Regions from separate parts of the Clostridium cochlearium genome, predicted to be linked through region 4. Evidence: riboswitches for the same ligand, from Rfam matches in the RefSeq annotation. Region 4 holds a riboswitch; each other region holds the start of a gene.
What was found. Region 4 has a riboswitch for cobalamin ahead of CKV72_RS03015 (ATP-binding protein). Riboswitches for the same ligand answer to the same signal wherever they lie in the genome.
Positions count from the first base shown of each region.

Region 1: another riboswitch for cobalamin. It lies ahead of CKV72_RS02465 (ABC transporter substrate-binding protein); the one in region 4 lies ahead of CKV72_RS03015 (ATP-binding protein).
Region 2: another riboswitch for cobalamin. It lies ahead of cobT (nicotinate-nucleotide--dimethylbenzimidazole phosphoribosyltransferase); the one in region 4 lies ahead of CKV72_RS03015 (ATP-binding protein).
Region 3: another riboswitch for cobalamin. It lies ahead of CKV72_RS05870 (nucleotide-binding protein); the one in region 4 lies ahead of CKV72_RS03015 (ATP-binding protein).

Region 1 is NZ_LT906477.1:510,509-515,415, reverse strand. Features, by position in the region: gene CKV72_RS02475 (ABC transporter ATP-binding protein) at 1-531, opposite strand, end outside; gene CKV72_RS02470 (FecCD family ABC transporter permease) at 537-1,529, opposite strand; gene CKV72_RS02465 (ABC transporter substrate-binding protein) at 1,600-2,610, opposite strand; cobalamin riboswitch at 2,812-2,988, opposite strand; gene CKV72_RS12200 (hypothetical protein) at 3,102-3,260, opposite strand; gene CKV72_RS02460 (hypothetical protein) at 3,640-4,053, shown strand; gene CKV72_RS02455 (hypothetical protein) at 4,123-4,497, shown strand; gene CKV72_RS02450 (hypothetical protein) at 4,673-4,907, opposite strand, start outside.
Region 2 is NZ_LT906477.1:1,924,851-1,929,757, forward strand. Features, by position in the region: gene ytxC (putative sporulation protein YtxC) at 1-541, opposite strand, end outside; gene CKV72_RS09450 (DUF6873 family GME fold protein) at 645-1,346, shown strand; tRNA gene CKV72_RS09455 (tRNA-Cys) at 1,564-1,638, opposite strand; tRNA gene CKV72_RS09460 (tRNA-Gly) at 1,645-1,719, opposite strand; tRNA gene CKV72_RS09465 (tRNA-Phe) at 1,725-1,800, opposite strand; gene cobT (nicotinate-nucleotide--dimethylbenzimidazole phosphoribosyltransferase) at 1,907-2,983, opposite strand; cobalamin riboswitch at 3,100-3,278, opposite strand; gene hslO (Hsp33 family molecular chaperone HslO) at 3,349-4,233, opposite strand; gene CKV72_RS09480 (class I SAM-dependent DNA methyltransferase) at 4,252-4,907, opposite strand, start outside.
Region 3 is NZ_LT906477.1:1,208,990-1,213,896, reverse strand. Features, by position in the region: gene CKV72_RS05885 (ABC transporter substrate-binding protein) at 1-191, shown strand, start outside; gene CKV72_RS05880 (GTP-binding protein) at 188-889, shown strand; gene CKV72_RS05875 (ATP-binding cassette domain-containing protein) at 882-1,916, shown strand; cobalamin riboswitch at 2,055-2,219, shown strand; gene CKV72_RS05870 (nucleotide-binding protein) at 2,328-3,164, shown strand; gene CKV72_RS05865 (hypothetical protein) at 3,186-3,638, shown strand; gene CKV72_RS05860 (nitrogenase component 1) at 3,667-4,851, shown strand; gene CKV72_RS05855 (ABC transporter substrate-binding protein) at 4,888-4,907, shown strand, end outside.
Region 4 is NZ_LT906477.1:620,073-624,979, forward strand. Features, by position in the region: gene CKV72_RS02995 (ECF transporter S component) at 1-216, shown strand, start outside; gene CKV72_RS03000 (AIR synthase related protein) at 203-955, shown strand; gene CKV72_RS03005 (sirohydrochlorin cobaltochelatase) at 991-1,800, shown strand; gene cobO (cob(I)yrinic acid a,c-diamide adenosyltransferase) at 1,875-2,393, shown strand; cobalamin riboswitch at 2,405-2,586, shown strand; gene CKV72_RS03015 (ATP-binding protein) at 2,681-3,070, shown strand; gene cobO (cob(I)yrinic acid a,c-diamide adenosyltransferase) at 3,092-3,610, shown strand; gene CKV72_RS03025 (polysaccharide deacetylase family protein) at 3,743-4,729, shown strand; gene CKV72_RS03030 (ABC transporter ATP-binding protein) at 4,861-4,907, shown strand, end outside.

The sequences.
Region 1 (4,907 bases), 110 kb from region 4:
TATTTTTATCTGGCAACCTATATCCAAATGATTAGTAGGCTCATCAAGTATCATAAATTCCGTGTCCTGTGCTATTGCTCTAGCTATTAATATTCTTTGTTTCTCTCCACCTGATAGTTTTGAAAAACTTTTTTTCTCCATACTTTCCATTCCTACTTTTTCTAATGAGTCTCTTACTATTTGTATGTCTTGGCTATTACTTCCTTCAAAAAGCTTTTTGGATGGGTATCGACCCATTAAAACTATCTCCTTTACACTGAAATCAAATCCTACATTGTTTTCTTGTGCCACTATAGACATCTCTTCAGCCGCTTCTCTATTGGAACTTTTAATTAAATCTTTACTATTCAAATAAATGGTACCACCTTTAGGTTTTAGCACTTTATATATATTCTTTAAAAGTGTAGACTTACCACTTCCATTAGGTCCTATTATACCTACAAACTCTCCTTTGTTAACCTGAAGTTTTATTTTATCACATATTTTTTTATTTTCTATCTCATAGTCAAGATTCTCTATTTCTAGGTACATATTATTCACTCTCCAAAAGAATATCTATTTCGTTTAAGTAACCATATAAAAAATGGTCCTCCAGTAAGTGCAGTAACTATTCCTATAGGTAGTTCCTGAGGGGCAACCACCATTCTAGCTGCAACATCTGCCCAAATTATCAATAATGCCCCTAAAAGCGCAGAAATGGGAAGAACTTTTCTATGATCTGAGCCTACAAAATTCCTTGATATATGTGGCACTATTAATCCTACAAAACCTATTGATCCGCTTATGGCAACCAAAGTTCCTGTAAGTAATGCACAAACCAAAACTACTATAGTTCTTATAAGCTTTATATTCATTCCTAATACTATAGCTGTTTGCTCACCAATTAGCATGGTGTTTAACGCATTACTTAAACAAAATAATACTAGAATTGATACTATAAGTACTGCTAAAGGTATGGGAATATATATCCATTTAGTACCTGAAAGTCCGCCCATCATCCAAAATACTGCATTTCTAATTCCACTTTCATCTTTGGAACTATATATAAGGTAATTTGTAAATGCGGAAAAAATTGAAGACACTGCTAGTCCAGTAAGAACTAGTCTAATAGGTAATATTCCTTCTTTGGTTCTTGATAGAGAATATACAACAATTATAGATATTAACGAACCTATAAAAGCTCCTATTGGCATAGCAAAAATCCCAAAAATATTAAATATGCCTATAAGGGCTGCTGCCACTGCCCCTGCAGATGCTCCTGATGATATTCCAAGTATATATGGATCGGATAATGGATTCTTTGTAAAAGCCTGCATACTTACTCCAGCTATTGCAAGACCACTTCCTACAACTGCACTTAATATAACTCTTGGGAGCCTTAAATACCATACTATTCGTTGAATATTGCTACTTATTTGTGCAACCCCATCTATATTAAAACCTAGCTTGTATAATATTATTTTCCAAACATCCATAAAATCAATAGACACAGGACCAATTCCAACAGCTACCACCATTGATAAAATCATAATTACAAACAAAATTATAAAAAGAAAAGATGTGTTTTCTTTGAAGATAGTCTTCAATTATTTCACCAACCTATCTAAATAAATCAGGATAAAGTTCCTTTGCTAAATTCTCTACTGCATCTCCATTTCTAATTCCAGTAAATACACTTGGTAATGGTAAAATTACAAATCTGTTATTCTTTATTGCATCTATATCTTTTAATGCTTTGTTGCTTTTTAAGAATTTGATTTTATCTTCTGCTGACACTTTGCCATAATCATTTATAATTATGCATTGTGGATTTCTTTCTACAACTGCTTCCCAACTAACCTTTTCCCATGTCTTTTTTAAATCACCAAATATATTTTGTCCACCTGCAAGTTCAATAATATTGCTTTGAAGACTTTTTCCTGCTGTATAGGCCTGATCATTTCCACTATCATACACAAAAACTTTAATCTTTTTATCTACTTTACTTGTCTTTTTTTGTACTTCGCTAATTTGATTTTTCATCTTTTCAACTATCTTTTCCGCTCTATCCTCTACATTAAAAATTTTACCTAGATTGCGGAAATCTTCATATGTATCTTCTATTGTAGCCCCTTCTGTATAAGTAGCCTTTGAAACATAAGGCATTATACTATTGTCTACAAAATCTTTAACTGTCCCTACTCCCTTTTTCCCAAAAGCAGAACTTCTACCATATACAAAATCAGGACCTGCTCCAAGAAGAGCTTCCATTGAAGGATATTTTTCTGCCAACACAGGTATTTTTTTAAGTTTTTCCTCATATTGTGGAAGTATTTTTGCATTATTATAAGCTGTTCCAATTATTTTATCTTCTAAGCCTAATGCAAATAAATTTTCTGTTGTATGTGCATTAAAACTAACTACCTTTTCAGGGACTTTTGTATATTTTACAACTGTATTATAAGTTTCAATTTCAAAAGGAGTAAATTTTGTAGCCTTTACTTCTGTAGCCTTTCCATCTTTATTTGCTGTATCTTTAGCTGTATTTGAGCATGCTGTAAATGATGCTCCTAAAACCAAAGCTATACAAGTAGCTGACATTATTCTCTTAAAGTTCAAATTTTTCTTCATATATTTTCCCTCCTAATTCATTAAATAAAATTATGTATAAGTGATTAGCTCTGACACTAAAATTCTACAATTAAATTTAAATATTATATTATTCGTAAAAAATAAAAACTTCTCAATAACATATGAGAAGTTGATATAAAAACATATTATAGTTGTCTATAAAAGTAACTTTAATACACCTCCCCTATCAACCGTAGAGTTATTAGTGTCTAATTACAGGTAAGTCTTCTGACTTTGGTTCTTCAATTCTATAAACCTTCCCTCTTATGTGAAGTGGTATACTTTATAAAATCTCCCCATTACAGCGGCGGGACCGTACAGGATTTTCACCTGTTTCCATATTAAGCCTAACAAGGCACCTAAAATTTAAACTATTAAACTATTAAATTATTTACTTATTTTATTATAAATACGTAAACGAAATTTGTCAAAAGACGCACTTTGAGGTTTTATATTATTGCCTTATACTTGTAATAAATAGAATAGTGGAATTAACTTAAAAATATTGAATTACTTTTATTGTTAAATTTTATAATTATAGTTGCACACTTAACGTCTTTTTTAAAATAATCATCTGAAAAATTAACCATATATCTGCCTAAAAATTTTTCATTAGAATTTGGAATATATTTTAATCTATCAAAATACAAAGATATTATTTAATCTTATCCTTTTTCTTTTTATCAAAAAACCCCATAATTAACAATGTCATGAATAATGTTGTTAACATATATAACGATTGTTCCAATAATTTCACTCCCTAAGATAGTAGATTAGTTTAATATTCTATATTTTTATTATAACATAATATATGGATTTTTAATATGCTATGAAGTTGATAGTAAAAGCTTTAAATATCCTGTATACTTAATGTCAACAGACATAAAGCTTAATACTCAAACTATAATAAAATACTATTTAAACAGGTAGAGCATTGAATTGTACAACTCATGATATAATATAAAGGAAATATCTGATAAAAACTGAAAGGATGGGTTTTTAACATCACATTATAAATTGGAGATATCTATGAATAAAATTAATTCTTATTTTAAGCATTTTTTTAAGTTTTTATTGCTTTATTCCATAGCAATAATAATAATATCAATATCAATGATTTTAATAAACAATGAATTAAGTTATAATTCTATGAAATATTTTATTTTGTCATTTATAATAATGGCTGTTATTAATGCTTTTCAATATATGGATACAGAGAAAATTATACCTATTATAAATACAGCACATTTAGAAACTGCTCTAGAAGATATGAAATGGGAAATGAAACAAGAAAATAATATTATTATAATAAAACCAAGATTTATTGATTCTTTATTTGGGGAAAAAATTTTTATTAGCACATATAATGATGATAAAGTTAAAATAACAGGTGCTAAAAGGCTTGTAAATAGACTTATTAACTATTTAAATTTCATTTCTTAGTTTTACATTATCTTTAAAATGGAGTATTAATGAAATTATTATCTATAAGATTTCTATGAGGTGTTTAAAATGAAGCAAAATAAAAAAATTATATTATCTTTTTCACTTATACTAAATATTATATTAGTTGTATTATTAATATTTAGTATTTATAATTTAAATAAAGAAAAACCTTTAGAATATATTAAAGGTTTTTATCAATCTACAGAGTATTTACCTGATGTATACGAATTTAATTTTACAGAAAAAGAATTTTTTATAAAATTTAATAATAGTATAATTGAAAAAGGAAAATATCATAAATATAAAAATAATATATTTATTTGTTATGGAGAAAAAAGTATTCAGGTAGTTTCACTATTGAATAAAAACTTTTATATTTATGATAATAATAATAACAGAGTAATTGAACTGAAAAAAATATCAAATATTCCATCATCGTAAAACACATTTGTTACTGCAAATAGTAAAGGAGGTTTACCCTATTTGTAACTTCTTCATTAGATGGTATAAGATTTTATTTTTTTCCTTCAATAATAAATATTTTATCTCTAATTAACTTATCTAATAGTTGATCATCATTCAAGTTATTATCATTATGCTGTCCTTATACTATTTATTAATAATAGAAATATTTCTTAGAATAAACCTTTAATATATTCATTGCTTCCTCTATGGAAATATCACCTTTTATTTCTCCAAAATGTATTCCAAAACAATAAAAAACTTTAGTATTATATTTTGAATCTTTACTTATAGAATAAAGCCAATTATTATCTTTATCTAGTGATTTAAACTCACCATAGTCATCTAAATTAATAAATGTTTTAATTTGCTCTGTGAAAATATACTTT
Region 2 (4,907 bases), 1.1 Mb from region 4:
TAAATTCATTATATTCTTTTTCTACAATATATTCCTCTACTACTTTTTCTATTATAACTTTTAATTTTTTTTCTAAACTTTTTGTTCTGAAAGTTAAAAATCCTTCTATATTAATCTCATCTGTTTCACGTATACATTCTAATATTTCATCCATAATTTCATTTTTTTTGTTCATATAATATATATTTGAACTGTCTATGATTTTTTCGTTATTTGTAAGTATATCCCTGATTTTTCCTTCTATTTCCTCTATATCTTTTGAGTTTAAGAAAAAATAACTGTCTTCTAAAAACTCAACCAATCTCTCTTTTAAAAATTTATCTATATATATTTTGTATATTATATCAGCTATATGCAAATAAAATATATTCTTAGTCTTTGTGGTCAATTTTTCATCCGGAATATATATTTTCATAAAATGAATTTTATTATCAATGCTTTCACATACACCTATTTCGAACTCAAAATAAGCTTTTAAAATATTTATTCCTTCAATAACTTCTTTAAAATCATCTTCATATATTATTTTAAATACTGCCATATATTTCACTCCCCTCTGTCATAGTATGTGTTTTATTTTTATGTATATTCATATTGAAATTAGTAAAAATCTAATATAAAATTTACTATTAGGTGATGTATTTATGAAATATTTATTTGTAGATAGTAGGTTATCCATAGAAGAAGAATCTAATTTAACTTCTTTAGGTTACAATATTATAAAATGCCCTTTATTCTCTTTATTATACTATGCTATTTCTGGTCATCCTGACATACTTATACACATATTAGATGAAAAAAATTTAGTTTTACATAAAGATGCAAATAAAAAATTTATAGAAAAATTAAAAACTCTAGGTTTTAATATAAAACTATCTCAAAACTCATTATCTTCTAATTATCCAATGGATATAGGCTTAAATGCAGTAAACTTAGATAATGTTTTTATACATAATTTAAAATATACAGATCCTGTTTTACTTAACAGTGTAAAACACAAAAAATTAATAAATGTAAATCAAGGTTATACTAAATGTTCTGTGGCCGTAGTTAGCAATAAAGCAATAATTACTTCTGATAAAGTTATTGCTCATGAAGCTAAAAAAGTAGATTTAGATGTACTTTTAATTCCTCCTGGAGATATAATTTTACCTGGATTAGACTATGGATTTATAGGCGGATGTTGTGGACTTATAGGAAAAAATATAATGGCTTTTTTCGGCCATTTAGATTATTTTAAATATGGAAATGAAATAAAAGATTTTTTATTTAAACATAATGTAAAACCTGTTTATTTAAGAAAAGGAAACCTTATAGATAGGGGAAGCATTTTGTGTAATGAATAATTAATAATGAACAATGAATAATTATGGATAGCTTTTCTCCATTGTCATTTCGAAAAGCGTTTAATTTTATTAAACCTTGATATTTAGCTTCCCTAAATAAAGATTTTCTGTAGTGCAACGGAAGAAAATCATCCTCAATTGTTCATTATTCACTATTAGTTATTCACTAAATAAAAAACATCTTAAAACAGTTCTGTTTTAAGATGCTTTTTTTATTTGGAGGCACCACCCAGATTTGAACTGGGGAATAAAGGTTTTGCAGACCTCTGCCTTACCACTTGGCTATAGTGCCATATATTGGAGCGGAAGATGGGATTCGAACCCACGACGTTCACCTTGGCAAGGTGACGCTCTACCACTGAGCCACTCCCGCAATACTGGTGGCTCGACCAGGAATCGAACCAGGGACACGAGGATTTTCAGTCCTCTGCTCTACCGACTGAGCTATCGAGCCAAATTGCTTATATATTTTAAATTTAAAAAACATATAAGCAATACAACACAATTATATCCACTATTTTTTATTTTGTCAATATGTATTTATAATTTTCAATCATTTATTATTTTTCTCTAATATCTACTAAAAATTCACTATCCACTATACTAGCCTCTGCTAAAGTAGCCATGTTATTCATAGCACAAAGAGCTGCTTCAATCATAAAAAATTGTAGGGGACATCCTGTACCTTCTCCTAATCTCATTTCCATATGAAGACATGGACTAAGCCCTATTTCTTTTGTAACATATTCAATGCCTGGTTCCGCTGAAAGATGAGATGGTATTAAAAAGTCCTTTACATTTTCATTCATTTTATACGCACATAATGCTGCTGCTGATGATATTATACCATCTATAACTATAGGAACCCTATTTTTAGCTGCTCCTAAAAAGCATCCACATATTCCTGCAATATCAAATCCACCTACTTTAGCTATTACATCTACAACATCTTCTTTAACAGGTTTATTTATTTCTATGGCTTGTTTTATAGCTTTTTTCTTATTTAAAAAACCTTCTTCTGTAAGTCCAGATCCTTTTCCAACTATTTTATCAGAATCTATTCCAGATAATACACTTATTACTGCTGCACTAGTGGCTGTATTTCCTATACCTGCTTCACCAGTACCAAATAAATCGTATCCTTCCTTTACAAATTTATCTACTAATTCTATTCCTGTCTCTATAGCTTGAATAGCTTCTTCTCTTGTCATAGCAGGTTCTTTTGCCATATTCTTAGTTCCATAAGCTACTTTTTTGTTAACTACTCTAGTATCTTTTAAATCTGATTTTACGCCTATATCCACTACACACATATCTGCATTAACATGCTTAGAAAGAACTCCAATACCTGTTATTTCTTTAACGTAATTTTCTGCTAATAGAGCAGTTAATTCTTGAGGGCAAGCACTTACTCCTTCTTCACAAATGCCATTATCAGAACACATTATTATAGTCATTTTTTTATTTATTTCATTTTTTACTTTTCCTGTAATACCGGATATTTGCACTGCAATTTCTTCTAATTTACCTAAGCTTCCTATAGGCTTACTTAAACTGTCCATTCTCTCCCATGCTTTTTTTACAGCTTCTTTATCTGCTGGCTTGATACTTTTTAGAGTTTCTTCTAATAGATTCATACTTGTTTTACCAACCTTTCTTAAATTTAAAAGCTTCCACTTTAAAGTGGAAGCTTTTTATAATCAAAACTCCTTGCTTTTAAGCAAGGAGAATTAATCTTAGCAATTCTTCCCTCCGAAGTGATATATTCTAGGCAGTTCTCCTGACTTTAGCTTCTTTCTCATCCTTCCTTCCCAGTTATAGCTGGTGGATAATAGGAATTGTCCACTATTACAGTAGCGGGGGCTGTAGTGGATTTTCACCACTTTCTCTTTTAAGTAATTAAAAAATTACACCTAAAATCTAGTATTTAATTTACAATTTATTAACATTATAAGGCTTTATGTGGCTTTTTTCAATGTGTTTTAATGGAAACATACCTAATTTATCTCTTTGTTTTTTCTAGTAGTTCCCCTATTTTTTCATGATCATAATAATATTTTTTATTACAAAATTGACATACTAACTCTTCAGTTTTTCCATCATCATAAATTTCCTTTAAATCTTTATATCCTATACTAATAAGTGCTCTATCAATTTTCTCTCTAGAACAATCACATGTATATTCTGGTACTACACTCTCTAAAATTTTTAAATCCATTCCCTCAAAAATAAATTCTAATATATCTTCTACACTCATTCCCTTAGCTATAAACTCAGTTATTGATGGAATCTCTTCTAATCTATAAGTAACAAAATCAGCAATCAATTCATCTGCATCTGGCATCATCTGTATAATAAATCCTCCAGAGGCCTTAATAGATAAATCTTTATCAACTAAAACTCCCAGTCCCACAGCTGAAGGTGTTTGTTCCGAAGCAGTAAAATAATATGCTAAATCGTCTCCTATTTCTCCAGAATATATAGGAACTTGTCCTACGTAGGGTTCTTTAAGTCCTAAGTCTTTTATAACAGTTATATTACCATTTTTCCCAATAGCACCACCTACATTTAATTTACCTTGCTCATTTAAAGGTAAATGCACTAATGGATTTCCTATATATCCTTTTACCTTTCCTTCAGGATATGCAGTTGCCAATACCCCTTTTGCTTCTCCTCCACCATCAATTTTTATAGTTATAGTATCTTTTTCTGATTTTAACATACTTCCCATAAGACTTCCTGCTGTCAATAATCTACCTAAAGCTGCAGCCCCTGTAGGACTACATTTATGTATGCTAACTCCTTTGTTAACTAATTCTGTTGTTATAGCTCCTATTATTCTTATTTGGCCATCTTTCGCAGTAGCTTTTACTAATTTATCTGCCATTTTATTTCCCTCCATATATCATTTCTTTAAAACATAAACTATTCTTTCACTTTTTTCATTTACAGATTTAAATTCATATCCATTAAATCTCCCTATTATCTTAAAGTTAATTTCCTTTATCAAATTCTCTAACCATTCCATTTTATAAGCTCTTTCTCTATGTAATTCATCAAATCTTTCATAATATCCATTGCTCTTTTTTATAAAAAAGGTTAAATACATTTCTACTATATCTTTTTCTAAATAATTTTCCCAAGTATAAAATACTTCTTCACTATCGTAATTATAAATATTATTTCCAAGTATTTCCGTTATTTTATAATAAGAATTTATATCAAATATAAATATTCCTTCCTCTTCTAAATGGTCATATACTCTATTAAAACAACTTTTTACATCTTCCATACTTGTTAAATAATTTATTGAATCAAGGCAACAGGTTATAAAATTAAATTTTTTACCTAATTCTAATTTACTTATATTTTGTCTTATAAAATTTCCTTTAACTCCACTATATCTTAATTTACTTTCTGCTTCTGCAAGCATATCACTAGATAAATCCACAGCCCAAGTAATTTTAAAATGCTTGGATATTAATTTTGTAATATTACCAGTACCACAAGCTAGATCCAAATATGCATCTTTTTTTACATTATGGGTATTCACTATATCCA
Region 3 (4,907 bases), 590 kb from region 4:
AAGTGGGAGAGATATTAGCTCATAATGGTAAATTTCCAAGTGTAAATCCAAATGTAGATAATATGATTGCAAAAGACAATAAATATATGTGGATTGGTTGGGATTATATAAAGGAAAATGATATAAGTAGTTTAATAAAAAAATGTGAAGATATATTTAATAGTTCTGTAAAAGGAGATGAGAGTTTATGAATTTAGTAACTGTATCAGGTCCTCCTTCTTCAGGAAAAACTTCTGTAATATTAAAAACTATAGAGGCTATTAAAAATAGAGGGTTAACTGTAGGAGTAGTTAAATTTGACTGCTTGTATACAGATGATGATATTTTATATAAAAAAGCAGATGTTCCAGTTAAAAAGGGATTATCAGCATCGTTATGTCCAGATCATTATTTTGCAAGTAATATAGAAGAAGTTGTAACCTGGGGAGTAAAGGAAAATTTAGACTTACTTATAACAGAAAGTGCAGGATTGTGTAATAGATGTTCTCCATATTTAAAAGGCATTAAGGCAATATGTGTAATAGATAATTTAAGTGGTATAAACACACCTAAAAAAATAGGGCCTATGCTAAAAACTGCAGATATTATTGTAATAACAAAAGGAGATATTGTTTCTCAAGCGGAAAGAGAAGTTTTTGCCTCAAGAGTGCAATCAGTAAATCCTCAAGCGGTAATTATTTTTGTTAATGGATTGACAGGACAAGGAGCATTTGAACTTAGCACCCTTGTGTATGATGAAAATTTAAGTATTGAAACAGTAAATGGACGAGAATTAAAGTTTCCAATGCCTTCTGCACTATGCTCATATTGTTTAGGAGAAACAAGGATAGGAGAAGAATATCAAATGGGAAATGTGCGAAAGATGAATATAGGTGATAACAATGATTAAAATAAAGGAATTGGAAACAAAAAAAATAAAAGATTTAGAGAAGAAATATCCTTTTATATTGTCTTTCTTTGAAAATAATAAATTAGATGTAAAAGAATATGAAGAATCTACATTTGAAGAGTATTTAAATCATTTTACAGAAGAGGAAATTGAGGAGTGGGCAATAGATATAGAAAAGATTAAAGTGGATTTAGAAGTTTATATAAATCAAATGATTATGTTTTTAGGATTAGAAAAGGATAAAGTGGATTCTATAACCATAATAGCGGGAAAAGATAAGCATGGGAATAAAGAGAATTTTGATAAATTAACCATTTGTAAAAGTGAAATAGTATCTATAGTAGGACCAACGGGCTCAGGTAAAAGTAGATTATTGGCTGATATAGAATGGGCTGCTAATAGAGATACACCTACTAATAGAGTAATTTTAGTTAATGATGAACTACCGAATAAAAGTCTTAGATTTTCTACAAGCAATAAATTGGTGGCTCAATTATCACAAAATATGAACTTTGTCATGGATTTAACTGTAAAGGAATTTTTACAGTTGCATGCAAAAAGTAGAATGATTGATAATGAAGAAGAAATTATACAAAAGATAATAGAAGCTGCAAATGAATTAGCAGGTGAAAAGTTTTGCCTAGATAGTCCTATAACAGGATTAAGTGGAGGACAATCAAGGGCATTAATGATAGCGGATACTGCAATATTAAGCACTTCTCCTATTGTATTAATTGATGAAATAGAAAATGCAGGCATAGATAGAAAAAGAGCTTTAAATCTTCTTGTTAATGAAGAGAAAATAGTTTTAATGGCCACCCACGATCCAACCTTAGCACTTATGGCTGATAAAAGGATTGTCATAAAAAATGGAGGAATTTATAAGGTAATTGAAACAGATCATGAAGAAAAAAGCATATTAAAAGAATTAGAAAAAATGGATAAGATTATTAATGACATGAGGGCAAAGCTTAGAAAAGGTGAAAAGGTAACTGTTAATCGGAAGAGGAGAAATAAAAACGGTTAAAGGCAGGTAAATATAAAGAATAATAGCATTCAATTTAATAAATTTATACTTTTTTATATGAATATTGAATTTTGCTGAACTTCTTCTTTATTGATAAAAATATGATACTATGTTATAATTGACTAAGTTAATTGTAAAATTGAATATTAAAAATAAGATTAAGGGAATTTCGGTGTAAATCCGAAGCGGGTCCGCCACTGTAAGGTGAAGCTTTTTACAAAGATGTCACTGGACATATGTCTGGGAAGACTGTAAAAAGTTATGAAGCTAAGCCAGGATATCTTACTTATTTTTAGCCACATGATAACTCACGGAATAATGAGTGAAGGCATTAATTTTGATGTTAAACTTTAATCATTTTTTGTGGTTAAAGTTTTTTTATTGTTTAATATTATAAAAGGTGGTGAAATAGTGACTAAAAAGTGTTTAAAGATAGCTTTGTATGGGAAAGGAGGCATTGGAAAATCTACTATAGCGTCCAATCTTTCAGCAGCTTTTGCTACATTAGGAATGAAAGTTTTACATATAGGATGTGATCCTAAAGGAGATTCCACAAGGAATCTTATGGGATATAAGATTCCAACATTAATAGAAATTATGAGGGAAAAGGAAGAAAACTTATGTGAAAATGATTTCCTATTTCAAGGGTATAAAAATGTAAATTGTATTGAAGCTGGTGGACCAGAACCAGGTATGGGATGTGCTGGAAGAGGGATAATGGCTGTAATAGAAGAATTAAATGATTTTAAAATATTTGATAAACAATGGGATGTAATAATTTATGATGTATTAGGTGATGTGGTTTGTGGTGGATTTTCAACCCCCATAAGAGAAAATCTTATTGATGCTGTTTATATAGTAACTTCTTCTGAATTTATGTCTTTATATGCAGCAAATAATATAATGAAAAGTATTAATACTTTTTCATCTATGGATGGAGCCTTACTTGGGGGTATTATACATAACTGTAGAAGTTCAAATTCTATTAATAACAATATAATAGAAAGGTTTGGTAGATATTGTGATACATTAATTTTAGATACTATTCCATATTCAAAAGACATAGTTTTGTCTGAACTTATGGCAAAAACGGTTGTGGAAAATTTACCTAATTCACCTTCAACTTATACTTTTATACAGTTAGCTAAAAAAATAAAGGAAAATACCAATTATCATATACCAATTACTTTAGATGATAATCTTTTAGAGAAATTTAGTGATTTTATACTAAATGAAATTGCAAAATAGCATTAAAAAGAAGGTTTTAATATGAATGTAATAAAAAAACATATGCTACATAAAGCTATAAAAAAATTTGACTATGGTGATCTTGTAAATTTGCCTTTATCACTTCAAGATACTTGTGTATTAGCTATTGGTCCCAAATCATGTATAAGGATATTTTATTTCCAAGCTAAAAAAAAGAATTATAATAATAAATTATATATGCTTCCAGTATCTGAGATACAATTAATTTCAGCAGAACATTTAAAATTATTTGAACAAGCTGTAGAAGAAATTTTTAACAGAAGTAATTATAAAAATTTAATAGTACTTATTATGTGTTCAGATATTATACTTGGAAACAATTTTGAAAGTGTAATTAGATATTTAGAAAAAAAACATAATAAAAATATAAAATTATTTAAAAGAGGTCCATTAGTAGACAATATGATGTGTCCTAAAGAAAGGATGATAAGCATAGTAGATAGTTTATATTAAAATATTTAGTTTGGAGTGTGAAATTTATATGAAGGAATTATTTCAATATATACCTCCTCCCTCTAGTGATTATTCAGGAATAATATCTATTTTATTTCAATTAAAAGATTGCTTAAATATATTAGTAACTCCTAAGGGGTGTATTAAAACCATATTAGAAATAGATATTCTAGATGAATTTAAAAATGATAATTTATTTTATACAAGTTTAACTCAAAATGATGTAATATCGGGGTTTGATGAAGATCTTATCTATAGTATAGAAAGTATTTTTAAAAAATATCCTAAAAAATATATAAATATTATAAATACTCCTGTACCAACTATTATAGGTAGTAATTTAAATGGAATAGGTAAGGTGTTGGAAAAAAAGTTAAAAGTACCTGTAACGGTGTTTAATAGTACAGGCTTTGAAAATTATTCACTTGGTATAAGTGAAGCATTATTGAGAATTGGTAAAAGGTTTATATCTTTTAATTATAAAAAAATATTAAATTCTGTAAATATAATAGGATATTCTCCTTTGATTGTTGGTAATATATCAACTTTAAATAGTATTAGAAAACTTATTGAAAATTGTGGTGTTGAAGTAATATCAATATGGTGTAATGAAACTAATATAGAAAAATTAAAAGAAGCTTCCTGCGCTAGTTTGAATATTGTTATTTCTGCAGAAGGAATTCAATTAGCAGAGTATATGAAAAATAAGTTTAATATTCCATACATATTAGATATGCCTATAGGTATTAGTAGAACCAACAAGTTTTTAGGAATATTAGAAAGTAAATTGAAGTTAAAGCCTAATAAACTTATATACAAAAAGAATTATTTAGATAAGAAGGTATTAATAATAGGGACACCACTAGAAAGTTTATACATAAAATATTGTTTAAACGAAGATTTTGGCATAAAAGAAATAAAAATAGTTTCTCTAATATCTTCAAGTAGAAAAGAAAAAAGATTATATGATCAAGATGTTTTTTCAGATATTAATTTTGTATACAGTGAATATGAGTTATTAGAATATATAAAAAATCTTGATATTAGTGTGTTAATAGCAGATCCTTTATATCATAGTTTTGTTGATAATAAGGTTACATTTATACCACACACTAATGTAGCATTAAGTGGTAAAGAATTTATAAATGTTGAAGATAATTATATTGCTGAAAAAGGATTTGAATATTTTTACAAATATCTTATGATTAATTAATTTATCTTATATAAATTTAAGAAAGGATGTATAAAAATGAAATCAAATAAAATAAA
Region 4 (4,907 bases):
GTATTGGCAATTATTTTAGCAGTAATAGTAGGTGTAACTGTAAATGGACCAATTAATTTATTAGTTTTATCACCTCTTTTAATGCCAATAATGGGTAAGGCAGGAATACTTGCATTAGTTCCTGTACTTTCAGCAGTAGCTGCCATAAATGCAATAGTTGCAGTATTAATTTATAAATTTTTACCAAGGAGCTTAAAAAACTATGAAAATAAGTAAAGTTAGGGATCTTACGTTAATTAAGTTAACAGAGGATAAAAATTTAATAGTTGCTTGTGACAGTTGTGGAGGTATTGGAAACAAACTTGAGGATACCTTAAAAGTACCAGCATTTATTGTAGGAAAATTTACAGCAAGGGTAGCATTAATGGAAGTTCTATGTACAGGAGCAGAAATAGTTTCTATAACAGATGCTGTTTGCAATGAAATGGAGCCTACAGGTAGTGAAATAATAAGAGGTATAAAACAAGAACTAAAAGAAGCTAATATAAATAACATAACCTTAAATGGAAGTACAGAAGAAAATTTTCCTACTAAGGCCACAGGTCTTGGAATTACTGTGATTGGAATTGTAGATGATGGAAAAATGAGAGTTAATAATATAAAAAAAGATTGTTTGCTTATCTCTATAGGAACTCCTAAAGTAGGAAAAGAAATAAATATAGAAGGTTATGATGAAGAAATAGCAAACTATAATCATATATATAGCTTATTAAAAGAGGAAGAGGCTTATGAAATAGTTCCAGTAGGATCTAAAGGTATATTGTTTGAGGCAGAAGAGTTAGCTAAAAATAATAATTGTAAATTTTATTTAAGAGAAAATAAGATTAATGAGGATATAAGAAAAACTGCAGGGCCTGCTACGGTTATAATTGCAGCAGTTTCAAAAAAAGTATATGAAAAGGTAAAGAATATAGAAAATATAAATCTTTTAGGTGAAATAAAAAAAGAAACCTAAATATTATAAAGTGAAAAGAAAGGAAAGATGTTTTTATGTCAAAAAAGGGTATCTTAGTAGTAAGTTTTGGGACAAGTTATGAGGAAACAAGAAAGGCTACAATTGAAGCTATAGAAAATAAAATAAGAGAAACCTATAAAGATTATGAAGTTAGAAGAGCATTTACTTCTGGAATGATAATTAATAAATTAAAGAATAGAGATAATATACACATAGATAATCCAGAAGAGGCTTTAGAAAAAATGGCTAGGGATGGATTTGAAGAGGTTATAGTACAATCTCTACATATAATTCCAGGAGATGAATACGATGAAATAAAAATAGCTGTTCATAGATTTAGAAATAAAAAAGCATTTAAAAAACTTACACTAGGAAGACCTCTACTTTATAGAATAGAAGATTATTTTAATGTAGTAGAAGCTTTAAAACCACAAATACCTGAAATTAGAGAAGATTCTGCAGTGCTATTTATGGGACATGGAAGTGTACATCATTCTAATTCATGTTATTCACAATTTCAATATGTATTAAAACAAAGCGGTTTGAAAAATATTTTTGTAGCTAATGTAGAAGGATTTCCAGAAATAGATGTAGTTGTTCGTAAGCTAAAAGAAAGAAATATAAAAGAAGTAACATTAATGCCTTTTATGATAGTAGCAGGAGATCATGCAACAAATGATATGGCGGGGGAAGATGAGGATTCATGGAAGAATATATTAGAAAAAGAAGGTTTTAAAGTAAATATATATCTTCATGGATTAGGAGAAAATAGGGGAATACAAGATATCTATACTCAATATGTTCAAGATTGTATAGATAATAATCCATTAAAAGAACAAATATAGATATAAGTATTTATTTGTGTTATATTATTAAATAAGGAATAAATAAATTTAACTATATGAAAGAAGGGATTTATATGTCAAATAAAGGATATGTTCAAGTATATACTGGCAATGGTAAAGGTAAAACTACAGCGGCTTTAGGTTTATCTTTAAGAGCTACTTGTGCTGGTAAAAAAGTATTTTTTGGTCAATTTACAAAGGGAATGAATTATAGTGAATTAAAAGCTCCAGAAATACTTCCAAATTTCACATTAGAACAGTTTGGAAGAAATGCTTTCATATTTGGTACACCTTCAAAAGCTGATATAGAGGAAGCGAAAAAAGGGTTAAAAAGAGCAGAGGAAGTTCTAACATCAGGTGAATATGATGTTGTAGTTTTTGATGAAATAAATATAGCTTTATTTTATGAATTATTTTCAGTTCAAGAAGTTTTAGATTTATTAGATAAAAAAGCAGAACATACTGAAGTAATATTAACAGGAAGATATGCACCACAAGAGATAATAGACAGAGCAGATTTAGTTACAGAAATGAGAGAAATAAAACATTACTATACTCAAGGAGTTCCTTGTAGAAAAGGAATAGAAAATTAATAGTTAAAATAAAATAATATGAATAAAAAGGTGAAATAGTTATTTCTTAAAAGGGAAGTATGGTGAAAATCCATCACGGTCCCGCCACTGTAATCAGGGAGTTAGATTTTACCACTGTTGAATAATGGGAAGGTAAAGTTTATTAAAACTATGAACTGTAAGTCAGGATACCTGCCTTTTTATTAAAGTAAGCATTCCTACGAGGATAGGAGATGTGGTAGTTTTGTGAAGCTAAAACATCTTTTCCTAGGGAAAGATGTTTTTTCAATGCAAAAGGGGGAATTAATTTGACAAAGGATTTGTCTACTATGGAAACTTTATTCCAAGCTATGACAGATGATATGAGAGCAAATATAGAAAAATTATTTAATATAGCAGAAAAAGATAAAGAAAAGACTGCTCAACTCATGAATTTAGTAGAACATAAAATAAAATTTGTTTCAATAGAAAGCAAACGATATTGGAAACCAATTATAAATTACAGTAGATGTGATAAATGTAAAAAATGTATAGAAGTTTGTAGTAAAGTATATTATTTTAACAATGAAAAAAATAGAGTGGAAATAAAAGGTGAAAATTGTGAATTATTATGTAAAGATTGTCAAAATGTATGCAAGCAGGATGCTATAGATTTACCAAATAGAAAAGATATGTTAGACTATTTCTATATAGAATAATAATGATTTGGAGGAGAAATCATGGAGGAGAAAGGATATATTCAAGTTTATACAGGGAATGGTAAAGGAAAGACTACAGCAGCATTAGGTCTAGCATTAAGAGCAACTTGTGCAGGAAAAAAAGTTTTTATGGGGCAATTTGTCAAGGGAATGAAATATAGTGAATTAAATGCTATAAACTATTTACCCTATTTTGTTATAGAAAGGTTTGGAAAGAATTGTTTCATATATAATGACCCCACTGAAGATGATATAAACAGAGCAGTCAAGGGCTTAAAAAGGATTGAAGAAGTAATAAATTCTGAGGAATATGATGTAGTAATTTTAGATGAAGTAAATATAGCCTTGTTTTATAATTTATTTTCACCAGAGGATGTTATAAAAATTTTAGATAAAAAACCTGAAAAAACAGAAATTATTTTAACAGGAAGATATGCACCACAAGAAATAATAGATAGAGCAGATTTAGTTACAGAGATGGCAGAAATAAAACACTATTATTATAAAGGTGTTAAATGTAGAAAAGGTATAGAAAATTAAAATATAAAAAAGTTATTTAATAATTATTCATTAATTAAAGTTTTTGTTATAGATTTGTAATTTTTTTTAGTATAGAATGTAGTAGAATAATAGTAGGTTATGAAAAAGTATTAAAGGCAAGGGTGATGTAATATGAAGCAAGATAAAGATTATGGAATGAATTTGTACTCGGAAAATAAAAGAAGAAATAGGAAAAATAGAAAAAGAAGAAGAAGACGAACTATATTTCTGCTTGCTGTTTTAATTGTATTTGCAGGAGGCATATGGATTAAAAGTTCTATTAATAAGAAAAAAGTTTTATCCAATAATGAAAAACAACAAGAAATTATAGAAAATAAAGAGAAAAATGATGATGAAAAACTTCAAGAAAATGAGAAAAATAAAGAAATAAAAGATAATGCAGAAGAGGATAAAACCGATAATGATAAAAAAGAGGACAAGGGTCTTTTAGTTGGACAAGATGGTCTTAAAAGAGATAAAAATAATACTATTGTTATGACTGTTGATGAAATATGGGGTAATGCAGATAAAAAGAAAATTGCGTTTTTAACATTTGATGATGGTCCAAGCATGTATACTCCACAAATATTAGATATATTAAAAAAATATAATGTAAAAGCTACTTTTTTTGTACTAGGGACTTCTGTAGAATCAAATCCTGAGTACTTAAAAAGAGAAGTGGAAGAAGGACATGCTATAGGTAATCACACTTATAGTCATAATATAAAGTATTTTGGCAATTATACTCCACAAGGCTTTGTACAAGATGTAAAAAAGTGTGATAATGCTATTAAGTCAGTTTTGGGACAAGATTTTAAAACTAATTTAGTAAGATTTCCGGGGGGATCTTTTAATCATAAAAGTTATGAAAATGAACTTTTAAATGCCGGTTTTAAACATATAGATTGGAATATAGAAAATGGCGATGCAAGAAGATTAAATGTACCTAAAGAAGAGTTGTTAAATAATGTGAAAAGGGACATGGTAAATCACAATCATTTAGTAATACTAATGCATGACTCAGCCACTAAAAAAACTACAGTAGAATCCTTACCAGAGTTAATAGAATATCTTAAAGGTCAAGGTTTTGAATTTGGCATAATAAGTCAAAATAACTAATATAAAAAGCATATATTAGGATAGAATTTTTAATGTTTTATCTTATATATGCTTTTAATCTTTTTTTAATAAGGCAAATATGTTAAAATTTTAATTGATTGCAATAATTTTAATAAGAAGGGATAGAGAGTATGTTAGATATTCAAAATGTAGGTTTAAAGGTAGAAGAAAATGGAGA